2 regions of the Paenibacillus sp. FSL R5-0912 genome follow, and region 1 is predicted to be linked to the other one. Evidence: predicted binding sites of a transcription regulator. Region 1 holds the regulator's gene; the other holds the start of a gene.
The links. Region 1 encodes LexA, which represses DNA repair genes until DNA is damaged. Its sites were predicted from a motif close to CGAACATATGTTCG; they were not measured.

Region 1 (6,187 bases):
GCATGCATATACATATCCTCTTCATTATTCCCTGAACAGCCGGCAAGCGTCATACCCATGACAATGCAAATGAGACCTCTAAGTATCTTTGGCTTAATCATCTGGAGCCCTCCCGGTTCATCGATAGATTCATCTTCATGTTAACAACGAAAGTCAGATTGCTTTCTTCCTTATTATACACATTTTATTCAACTTGTCGGAAATAAGCTTCATTAACGGCCATATCACATGATAATAGTCATATACATGAACTACATTCATCTTGATCCTCGCAGGGATATTAAAAAAGCCAATATCCTATAAGGATACCGGCTTCATCTAAATCAGTTATAGGGAGTGTACCAATGGCAGAAGCTCCGAAAGATGCCTGATCTGATAATCCGGAGTGATGTCCGGGTCAGGAGTCTTGGCCGTCCGGTTGATCCAGACCGTCGTTAGACCTGCAGCCAATCCACCGAGAATATCAGTCGTAAGCTTATCTCCGACCATTATCCCTTGCTCAGGCGTAATATCCAGCAGTCCGAGGGCATGCTCGAAGATTGTCTTGTCCGGTTTCCCTTTACCGAAGCTTCCAGAAATGACAATATGGTCAAAATACGGAATAAGCTCAGGTACACCATCAAGCTTCTCCTGCTGGAGTGCAGGACAGCCATTCGTCAACAGCAGCAGCTTCACCTTGCCGCGCAGCTCATCCAGCACCTGAAGCGTCTCTTCATATATATAAGGACGGCTGCGGCGCTCAACGGCGAACTTGGCAGCGAGGCGTGCCGCCAGCGCTTCATCGTCCACTCCAAGAGAGGCAAGTCCGCGGCGCCAGGATTCGGTGCGGTAGGCCGGAGCAAGCTGTTCCAGCTGGCGGAATTCCGGCTGGTCTCCAGCTGTGAAGTTAGCCCATAGTGCCTCAAAAGGATTAATCCCAATCAGCTTCGTGAACGGAAAAGTCTCGTAAGACTCATAAAGCGCACGCGCTTCTCTGCGCACCGCCTGTTCAAGCTCTTGCGGATCAACAGAATCCCCTGCAGCCTCAGAGGCGTAGCGGAATGCTTCTTCCACACTTCGATCATCCCATAGCAGTGTATCGTCAAGGTCAAATAGTACGGCGGTAATCGGCATTTCGTTCTCCCACTCCCTATGCTGGTCTATCTTACTATTCGTGCACTACTTCAATGTTGTTGTTCTTGCCGAATTGTTCCAGGCGTGCAGCCATGGCGGCGGTGTCATACCGGTTGATCAGCTTGGAGAAAATCCATTGCTTGCGCTTGCCTTTATACTTAATGGTAACTACACTGCGCGACAAGGTAATCTTCTCAATTTCAGTTGCTGGCAAAAAGCGTTCGCGGTTGTATTTAATAGTAGACAGACGGGCGCGTTCCACCTTAAGGAACGGACGGCGGAAGAATAACAGCGCGGCAAGCAGGAAGTACAGTACTACCCCCAGCCAGTTGGCCAGTATTCCGCTTCCTTTCGCTTCATCAATGGAACCGACTACCCAGAACATAATGCCAAGCAGCATTAACACGACAGGGAATACAATATTCCGGCCTTTGAAAATATCGACGCTCTTTGCAGCAGCTTTAGAGCTCGTCCCATAGATCGTCTCTTTTCCCTGCTTCTTTCTTTGCTGATTGATTTGCTTGGTGTTGCGTTGAACCATTCTTTCCCAAGAACGGGCCATGTTAGTTCCCCCTAGTCATCCTGTATTATCTATGAAAAGGCCGCAGACTAAGCTTTACGTCCGTTGTTGCCTTCTTCATGCTCCGGATCATCCACAATCTCAATGGTATCAAGCTGGGCCCGGAAATTGCTGCGGATATTGCCCAGATATATCTCGCGGAGTTTGGCGCGTTCTGCCAATTCTTCCTCATTCAGGCCGCCATTCTTATGTTTGCGTGCCAATTCATTAATGCGTGCGACCAATTCGTCAATATTCAATACGTTCCCCTCCCCTATAAATTCATTCTAACTTTGCCATGAGAAAAAGAGCTTGTCAAGGTCTACCCCCTGAAAGCTCTCTTAGTCAAACACCAGTATGCTTCTTTCGGTTAATATACCGGCACGGTCAGTATATCTCCTGCCTTAATTCCGCTGTCCTTCAGACCATTTGACTTCTTGATCCCTTCTATATATACAGCAGTCCTCATATCATCCGGTTTATTCTTGAGTGCAATGCTCCACAAGGTGTCTCCGCGTTCAACTACGATCCGTTTCTCAGGCTTCATTAAAGTGACAGAACCAGCGAACACATTACCGACTACTGTAAATCCGGAGATCGTGAGTAATAGTATCAGAGATATCTTAACAAAGCTGACCTGGCGGAATATCGAGGTAAGTACAGACAGCAGGCGAAGGGTCTTGTCTCTGAATTGTGCCAATGGATTATGGGGTAATGGATTACCGGGAGCGGACACCTTGATATCCTCATTGTAGATACTATTGTAGGTACTGTATTTTAACATAAATATCGTCCTCCAAACACTTGTTCTTACTTTCGAAAATAATATAACACGAACATGTGTTTTGATCAATAGTTTTTTCGAACAACTGTTCCCTTTATTTTTCGGGCTATTATTCTCACAATTTAGAACTTATGTTTGTACGAACGGCAGTTCTATGTTATAATTTTCCCAAACATAGTATATGGGGTTGATTCCGATGTCAAAGATTTCGAGTCGCCAGCTGGCGATCCTGGAATTTATACGTAACGAAGTCCGCAGCAAGGGTTATCCTCCGTCCGTTCGGGAAATTGGTGAAGCTGTTGGCCTGGCCTCCAGTTCTACAGTGCACGGTCATCTGGACCGGCTTGAGAAGAAGGGCCTGATCCGGCGCGATCCTACGAAACCGCGGGCTATTGAATTGCTCGGACAGGAAGATTCAGAGAATGTACATCAATTCGTCCAGACGGTTACCCGCATCCCAGTAATTGGTAAGGTCACTGCTGGTGTTCCTATTACCGCTACAGAGAATATTGAGGATTACTTCCCGCTTCCTACTCATTACGTAGGGGATAACAAGGTATTCATGCTTTCTGTACTCGGCGACAGTATGGTTGATGCCGGGATTATGAACGGCGATTATGTTATTGTCCGCCAACAGCAAACCGCTGACAATGGTGACATCGTTGTTGCGATGACCGAAGAAGATGAAGCAACCGTTAAGACCTTTTACAAAGAACGTGATCATATCCGGCTGCAGCCGGAGAATCCGGCTTACGAGCCTCTCCGCCTTAACCGCGTTACTATTTTGGGCAGAGTCATTGGATTATTCCGCGATATCCATTAATCCTTCTCCTCCATAATCAGGCTGCTCCGCATCACGCGAAGCAGCCTTTTTCCTATTTAGATCCTGTTACGCTTGCCTAAAATGCCAAAAAACCAACGCAGGAACATTTGTTCCCATAACGGTTTTTGGCATTTTTTACTCCGAACCGCTTTAGCTATCCGCACATATCCTGATTACAAAGGAGTGCTGATCCCATGCCCAACTATCGAATTATTGTCGACCTTTCACAGCGCATGCTTTATCTGCTTGATAATGACACCGTAACCAGAGGATTTCCTGTCGGCATTGGCCGGATGCTGACCGTCTCGCCGGTAGGCGAGTACACGATCATTAATAAGCAGCCCAATCCGGGCGGACCGTTCGGAGCCTTCTGGATGGGCCTGTCCAAGCCGCATTATGGAATTCACGGAACGAATGACCCTTCCTCTATCGGCCACATGGTCTCCCACGGCTGTATCCGCATGTATAACCAGGACGTGGTCGCGTTGGCTGCCATCATTCCCATTGGTACCCGTGTAACCATCAGGGAGTAGCCGCAATCATGCAGCCACCTATAACTCCCTATATTTGAACACAAGAACCCCTCTGACGGGTTTTCGCCAAAGGGGTTCTTCACAGAATTATTGCACAGTTTGCTCATAACCAAGCTCGTCCAGAATACTTTCAGCCAGACTCCACTGTTCCGCAGGTGAGTCTTTGCTTTTTTTGGCGTAGACCAATGCACTCTTGGTAACTTTCTCGATCAGCCTGCGTCCCTGCTCTTTGGTGATGGACACTTCCATCCCGGAGCGGCCCACCACCTCAGACAGACAAAAGAACGCAATCCGCATCGCGTAATTGTCTCTGCTGAGGAAATAGAATAGATGAGGCACGTTCTTGAGCAGACGGTCAACCCAGTTCGTAATCTCCCGCACCTGATAAACTTCCCGGCGATCCTGCTCATACCCATTGAATATAATTATGATTTTGCCCCGTAGCCGCTTCTTCTCATATTTCTTAAATTCACGCAAATAGCTCTCGAGCCGCCCCTTCTCCACATCTTCTCTGGAGACATTCAGCACGGTGGTTCCGGCTGCATCCAATTTAGAACTTTCTTCCAAAACCATATCTGCGTTAACAGACAGTGTTCTATCCTGTAATTCTGGCAGTCCCAAACGCTGCCGTAATTGATCGTCCATTCTTCACACCTTCCTGTATCAAGCTCTTGTGCAGCTTGTTCACCATATCTCCTGGTATATATCGTCCCTCAAACCTCTTACTCTTCATTGATCAATTATACTCCGTGCCTTCTACAGTCTCAATCGTACGGCAAAAAAGACATCCCGGGAGGATGTCTTTGATTGGATACTTTTCCCCTGACTACAGACTACAATACGCTGCGCAACGACCGGATAGCAATAGTGTTTAAACGAATCGCTTCACGTATAGATGCTCTGGCAGCCAGCAATTCTCTTCTGGCACGTGAACCACTTGGAAATCTGCGCAGGTTCTCATTAATTTCCTCAAGTCTTTCAAGCAGGATTGCTCTCTGTGCGAGCAGTGCATTAATTGCTCTGCGGATTCTGTTTCGTTCTCTTTGCGTCATCATTACACCTCTTTTACGTTTTATAGTATAAGAAATGCAAAGATTAGCTTCGGAGACTGTGTGATTTGGCAGTAATATTAAAATTAGCTTTCTTTGACCTTGATAGAGATAATATTGACAGGATTAAGATACTTGCCTCCTGCCGGAATCCAGCCTGTCAAACCACCGGATGTCAGATAGGTTCTGGCTTCTCCCGCCGATTCAAACACAGATTCAAGCTCTTCAATTTGCCCATTCACATACTGAAGCTCAAAAATAACTTTACTCACTTGCGACCACCTCCTCAGCTACTAATTCGTTACCCCGAAGCGTTTACCTGCTTTTACTTCTTGGGCAGCCTTACCCGGAACTCAAATTCGTCACGTCTATAGGTCATTCCGGCCAGCAATACATACTCCGGCGTCCATTTCTGTACAGGTCCGGCGTAATCAGCTATAACATGCGGTTTACCCTCGATCAGTTGAACGACATAGACCTTCACCTGGGCAAGTGCCGCCGCGAATATATCAGCATCACTTGAAAGAACTTTATACGCAGTATTCAACATCTTTCCTCCTTAGTGCACACGCAAGAATAATAAGGATTCATAGAGCAAACAAATCAGTTCAATTATAACGGGTTCTGGAACAAAATGTATACCCTATTTAGAGCTTAGAGCTTGATGAAAATGATCTTAAACAGCCCGAGGTATTTGCGCTTTGCCTTAATATCACCGATAAATGTCTTACTATCCTGAATATCAGGTATGCTGAATGTGGAGAACAGAATGTAATTTTCCCGGATAGTAAACGATTCGACCATAGGCTGAGCGACCATACTGGTAATTTCTCCAGCTAGCCCTCCCCCCAGTGTTTCCTCCAGATGATTCACTGCGTATTCTCCAAAGTCCTCTTTACCCGGATTCATGACCGCTAGTAAAACCAGTACTACTATAATTACGAAAGACAGTTTCGCCGCTGTTTTCTTGCGGGCTCTGGGTTCAGGCTGCGGAGCATCATATCGCGGGTTCATGTTTATTCCCTCCAGCTATAATATTTCTTGAATCGTGAACACTAACGGACTCACAATAAACCTGCAGATTATAACCAGTACATCAACCGGCCCGCTTATCCCCACATCCATTCCGCTCCAGTCCGGACTACCTGCTAACGGTGAATCCAGCCCATATTGCTCTATAATCCGTTCCCTGGTTTCAGTTGACATGCCAGTTCCTTCTGCAGCTCCAGCCTGAGAACAAATTAGCGTTAATAATAGGATCATTGCAATAATACTTACATATTTATTTCTCATTTCATACCCCTATGTAACTTATTTATTAAAAAG
Region 2 (6,187 bases), 1.5 Mb from region 1:
GGGCCGGCGAGCCTCGACAAGGAGGCTTCCATCACCTTCATGCCGGCGAGAAATATGACAAGGCCATAAATGACAGGGAACAGCAGGTCACGGATCATAAGGACAGGCTCCTTTTTGGACGGGGGTTGTACACCAATATATGAAGGCATTGCATAGGACATGTATACAAATCCAGCAACAAGAACAGGGAGTTGAAGTCATTGGCATCGGTAATTCTGGAACGAAACCGTAAGAAAAGACTGGAACAGGGACATCCGTGGGTCTACGCCAGCGAAGTGGCCTCGGTAGACGGAGAGCCGCTGGCAGGGGGAATTGTGGATGTGCTGAATCACCAGGGCCGTTATCTGGCCACGGGTTATTACAATCCGGCCTCGCAGATCCGGGTAAGAATTCTGTCGCAGAGTAAGCTTGCAGCGATGGATACTGCATTTTTTGCCGGCCGGTTCGCAACCGCCCTGCAGCACAGGGAGCGTTTCCTGCCGGGTGCGGATGCTTACCGCCTGGTGTATGGGGAAGCGGATTTCCTGCCGGGGCTGATCATCGACCGCTTCGGGGAGGTTCTCGTCGTGCAGCTCCTGACCCTGGCCATGGATCAGCACCGCTCCGAGATCGTGGAAGCGCTGGTGCAGGTAATGGCTCCGCGCGGCATTTATGAGCGCAGTGATGTCAGCGTCCGCGAACTGGAAGGCCTTGAACAGACCACAGGCGTACTCTACGGGGAATGCCCGCGCCACATCACGGTGAGCGAGAATGGACTGAAGGTCATTGTCGATATTGAAGAAGGCCAGAAGACAGGTTATTTCTTCGATCAGCGGGAGAATCGAGCTTCCATCGCTCCGCTCATGAAGGGCTGGGGCGGGCGCAGCGGAATTACGCTGCAGGAGGTAGCGGCACAGGACGGTACGCTCCAGATGCTGCCGGTCAATAAAAGCGGCAAGCCGGTCACCTTCCCATTCTGGGACGGCGCAACCGTGCTGGAATGCTTCGCGCATACCGGCAGCTTCACCCTGCATGCCTGCAAATACGGCGCCAAGAAGGTAACCTGCCTCGATGTGTCCGCGCATGCGATTGAAAGTGCAAAAGCCAATGTGGAGATCAACGGATTCAGCGACCGGGTGGAATTTGTAGTGGATGATGCGTTTGCGTTCCTGCGCAATCAGGTTAAGGGGCTGGAAGAACGCTCCGAGCGGGCGACAGGCCCGGCGGCAGAGAGCAAACCCGGCGCTAAACCGGCTGCCAAGGCGGATACCGCGAAGCCGATGACGGCAGGCGGCGGACGCACGTGGGATGTGGTTATTCTTGATCCGCCCGCTTTTGCCAAAACCAAAAGTGCTGTAGCAGGCGCCGTCCGCGGCTACAAGGATATCAATCTGCACGGCATGAAGCTGGTTAACGAAGGCGGATATCTGGTTACGGCCAGCTGCTCGTACCATATGCAGCCGCAGCTGTTCCTGGAGACCATTCAGGAAGCGGCCAAGGATGCCGGCAAAGTGCTCCGGCTGATCGAGTGGCGGGCCGCAGGCAAGGATCACCCGCAGATCCTCGGCGTGGACGAAGGGCATTATCTGAAGTTTGCCATCTTCGAAGTGCGCAGCAAATAATGATGTTAGTTCAAGCCGGAGGGCTTGTCCGGGAGAGTCTCAGCTACTGAGGCTCTCTTTTTCTTACAGAGAAGTTGCTGGTACTGTAGCAGGGAGCCGTCAGCAGAGAGAAGCGGACTGAGGGGCCTCTATTTCTCCAAAAAACCTCAGAATGGGGTCTAGGCGGACTGGAATTCCGTTATGTTGCTTGCTGGATTCCATTAGGAGCTCTGACTTGTCCTTTAGCGGAATCTGAGTCCGTCTGCCCGGCGAATCCGCCTGATCTGCTCATATAACGGAATTTCAGTCCGCTTCCCGGGGTGGGGATCATGAACAAAGCAGAGGAACCGCGCGGAGTGCTGCAAGAATGGCCGAATAAGACGGTACGAAGTGCTGCTGAGTTGCTGGCTGCTAAAGGGCTGTACGCCCGGTTATGGAATCAGCGGAGGAGTGACTCTGCTGATTTTATTGGATTTTCTCCATTTAATGATCCGGTTTATCCTTCATCCAGGCTCTCCCAACCAGCCGATCCATGGCTTCGGGAGAGTCTTCTTTGCTGTTGCCAGGTAGCCGTGGCCTGAAAAAAAGCGGCAGGTATTTGCAAACAATGGCAAACGTACGTTCTGGAGCGCGCGGTGGAGGTATGCTATACTATTGGGACGAGATTATTCATAGATTCTGATATTCATCAGGCAATCCGCTTCTGTGTGTGCAGCAGCAGGGCGGCCTGCATTCTAATTCTCCGCCACGGAAGGAGTCTGCTGATATGACGGTTAACTTTTTGATCGGACGCTCGGGCAGCGGCAAGACAACTACAATATGGGAGACGGTATCCTCACGGCTGAAGACAGAGCCGCTTGGAGCGCCGATAATTATACTTGTCCCTGAACAGGGATCATTCGGTGCGGAGCGCGGTCTGTTGGCTGCGGGCAACGTGAAGGGCAGCATCCGCGCCCAGACACTCAGCTTCTCGCGGCTGGCCTACCGGGTGAAGCAGGAGACCGGCGGCAGCGCGAGTCTGCCGATCAGCGAGGAAGGCAAGAAGATGCTGATCTATAAGATCGTCAACCGGCGCAAGGAGGAACTGAAGCTGTTCGGCGCCTCCTCGGACCGGCCAGGATTCGTGGAACGGCTCAGCGACCTGCACACGGAGCTCAAGCGCTGCTGCCTTGGAGCAGGTGACCTCGAAGAACAGCTCGGCAGAATGCGGGATGCCCTGGGAGGAAGTCCGATTCTGGCCGGCAAGCTGGAAGATCTGCACCTGGTCTTCAGTGAGCTGGAGCAGGAAATGTCACAGCTCTACATGGATCAGGAGGACAGGCTGGCTGAGCTGGCTGAGCATATTCAGGATTCCGGCTATATCCGGGGATCCGAGATATGGGTAGACGGGTTCCACGGGTTTACCAATCAGGAATTCATCGTATTGCGTGAGCTTATGCAATATGCCTCGGGGGTCAACATTGCCCTGACGCTGGACCGGATCTATCCTTCGGGCCAGGCACCGCATGAGCTGGAGCTGTTTCACCCGGCTGCGGTTACGTATATCAAGCTGCGGGGAATGGCTGAGGAGATGGGCCTTACAGTCTGGGACCAGCTTCTGGCCCCGCCTGTACTTCCAAGGTTCAAGGACAGTCCGGCTCTCGCCCATCTGGAGCGCGGATTCCAGCGCCGGCTGCGCTGGAACGGAGCAGCCGGGCAAGTGGAGGAGGCAGTCAGTATCCGGGCTGCGGCCTCCCGCCGGACCGAGGTTGAAGGCGTGCTGCGCGAGATGCTGAGCCTGGCCAGAGATTCAGGGGCCAAGTATGGTGAGATGGCTGTATTCATGCGGAATATGACGGATTATGGGCCGCTGATTGCTCCGCTGTTCCAGGACTTCGGCATTCCCTTCTTCCTGGACCAGAAGCTGAATGAGCTGCATCATCCGCTGGTGGAATTCATCCGTTCCGCTCTGGATGTAGTCCGCCGCCGCTGGCGCTATGAGGATGTGTTCCGCTGCGTGAAGACCGAGCTGCTGCTTCCGCTGGACGGAAGTATTACGCGCGCCAATATGGATGAACTGGAGAATTATGTGCTGGCCTGCGGTATTCACGGGTACCGGTGGACTGACGGCCGTTCCTGGAAAGGCATTCCCCGTCTCTCGCTGGAGGGCAGTGAGGCCGTAGATGAAGCCATGCTGGCCAGAATGGAAGCCTGCCGGAGCGCGATCACAGGACCGCTGCAGGCTTTTGAGCAGAGGGTCAAATCAAGCCGCAGCGGCCTGGAGCTGTGCAGAGCAGTATATCTGCTGCTTGAGGACACAGAGGCAGCGCGTAAGCTGGAACGGATGGGGGCGGAGTCTCTGGAACAGGGACGCCCGGAAGCTGCCCGTGAGCATAACCAGCTGTGGGGTGCTGTGCTGGACCTGCTCGATCAGATTGCCGAGATGATGGGCAGGGAAAAAATGGAATTTGAACTGTTCTCCGGCGTGCTGGAAACAGGGCTGGCTGAGCTCAAGATGGGGCTAGTCCCGCCTGCCCTTGATCAGGTGCTGGTGGGAACGATGGACCGTACGCGGGTGTCTGGAGTGAAGTATGCCTTCCTGCTGGGCTTCAATGAAGGTGTGGTTCCGGCACAGTTCAAGGAAGACGGGATCTTGTCCGAGGGAGAGCGTCTGCTGCTGGAGAATGCCGGTATGGAGCTCGCCCCCGGTTCATCCCGCAAGCTGCTGGATGAGCGCTTCCTGATCTACAATGCGCTTACAACTGCCAGCAGGAAACTGTGGATTAGTTACGCAACGGCTGATGATGAAGGCAAAGCGCTGCTGCCCTCGGAGATTATCCGCCAGCTGCAGGGCATGTTCCCTGAAGGGCTGGATGAGAAGTATCTGTCAGGGTTCCCCCAGGGAGGGGAGGCAGCTGATGAATGCGCGTCTGCGGAAGCGGTCCACATGAAATTTATCGGCCATCCTGAGCAAACCCTCCGCATGCTGATGCTTCAGCTCCGGCAGTGGCGCCAGGGGGTGGAGATTCCCCGCCTGTGGTGGGATGTCTATAACTGGTTTGCGGCCGATGAGCAGGAGGAAGTCTCAATGAAGCTGCAGCTTGAACGGCTGCTGGGCTCGCTGTTCTACCGCAACGAAGGGATCAGGCTGAAGCGGGAGACCAGTCTGCGGCTGTATGGCGGCTCCACACTGCGCGGCAGCGTGTCGCGCATGGAGAAATTTGTCGCCTGCTCCTTCTCTCATTTCGCTTCTTACGGGCTAAGGCTGAAGGAACGCCAGCTCTATAAGCTCCAGGCCCCGGATATCGGGCAGCTGTTCCATGCGGCTCTAAGCCAAATGGCGCAGCGGCTGCAGAAGGAGGGCCGCAGCTGGGGCAGTATGACGGCCGAAGAATGCCGCCGTGAGGCGGGCGAGACGGTAGACCGTCTGTCCCCGCTGCTGCAGGGCGAAATTCTGATGAGCAGCAAGCGTTACAGCTATATCTCACGCAAGCTGAAGAATATTGTCGGCCGCGCTTCAGTGATCCTCGGCGAGCATTCGCGCAGGGGGAGCTTCGAGCCAATCGGGCTGGAGCTGGATTTTGGCCCGGGAAAGGATCTGCCTCCACTGAGAATTACACTGCCGAATGGCTGCGTAATGGAGGTGGTCGGCCGGATTGACCGTGTGGATATGGCTGAAGGCGAGCAGGGTATACTTCTGCGGGTCATCGACTACAAATCAAGCCAGAAGGATCTCAAGCTGCATGAGGTCTACTATGGATTGTCGCTGCAAATGCTGACCTATCTTGATGTGCTGCTCACCTATTCCGAGCAATGGCTTGGTCAGGCTGCACTCCCGGCAGGCGCGCTCTATTTCCATGTTCATGATCCGCTGCTGACCTCGGCCAACGGGATGAACCGGGAGCAGGCGGAGCAGGAACTGATGAAGCGCTTCAAGATGAAGGGTCTGCTGACGGCAGACCGTGAAGTGGTCTCACTGATGGATACCACACTCGACAAAGGGTATTCCTCAATTGTTCCGGTAGCGCTAAAGAGCGACGGCAGCTTTTACAGCAGCGCGTCTGTAGCTACCCCCGAGCAATGGGGTCAGCTGCTGTCTTCAGTGCGCAGCACGATTTCGGATATCGGTACGCGTATTACGGAAGGCGATGTGGCCATTCAGCCTTACCGCATCCAGCAGGAGACCGCCTGTACCTTCTGCTCCTTCCGCCCGGTCTGCCAGTTCGACGAGGCTGTGGAGGGCAATGGCTACAATAATCTGAGTAAGCCTGGCAAAGAAGTAATCTGGGATCTGCTGTCCCGCAAAGGAGGAGAGAAATTGTGAGCATACATCCTGTAACGGAAGCGAAGCCGGAAGGGAGTCTGTGGAGTGACGACCAGTGGCGCGCCATTGCCGAGAGCGGCAGCGATATTCTCGTCGCGGCAGCAGCAGGTTCCGGTAAAACAGCTGTACTCGTAGAGCGCATTATCCGCAAAATCAGCAATGAGGAAGCAGGCTTCAGCGTGGACCGGCTGCTGGTAGCGACCTTCACCAAGGCTGCAGCCTCCGAGATGCGGCAGCGGATCCGGGAGGCGCTGGAGCGCAAGCTGGAAGAGGACACAAGCGGTGAGAACGAATATCTGCGCCG

Region 2: addB (helicase-exonuclease AddAB subunit AddB) is a predicted target of LexA. The motif match lies at 2,192-2,205, and genes of this name have one in related genera.

The regions. Positions count from the first base shown of each region.
Region 1 covers NZ_CP009282.1:4,337,563-4,343,749, forward strand. Annotated here, with positions in the region: gene R50912_RS18210 (FixH family protein) at 1-101, opposite strand, end outside; gene R50912_RS18215 (HAD family hydrolase) at 328-1,113, opposite strand; gene R50912_RS18220 (hypothetical protein) at 1,148-1,675, opposite strand; gene R50912_RS18225 (DUF896 domain-containing protein) at 1,723-1,932, opposite strand; gene R50912_RS18230 (LysM peptidoglycan-binding domain-containing protein) at 2,043-2,456, opposite strand; gene lexA (transcriptional repressor LexA) at 2,653-3,279, shown strand; gene R50912_RS18240 (L,D-transpeptidase) at 3,474-3,812, shown strand; gene R50912_RS18245 (hypothetical protein) at 3,900-4,457, opposite strand; gene R50912_RS18255 (hypothetical protein) at 4,948-5,133, opposite strand; gene R50912_RS18260 (hypothetical protein) at 5,187-5,411, opposite strand; gene R50912_RS18265 (hypothetical protein) at 5,516-5,875, opposite strand; gene R50912_RS35025 (hypothetical protein) at 5,891-6,067, opposite strand.
Region 2 covers NZ_CP009282.1:5,848,008-5,854,194, reverse strand. Annotated here, with positions in the region: gene R50912_RS24810 (Na/Pi cotransporter family protein) at 1-98, opposite strand, end outside; gene R50912_RS24805 (class I SAM-dependent rRNA methyltransferase) at 201-1,601, shown strand; gene addB (helicase-exonuclease AddAB subunit AddB) at 2,347-5,883, shown strand; gene R50912_RS24795 (UvrD-helicase domain-containing protein) at 5,880-6,187, shown strand, end outside.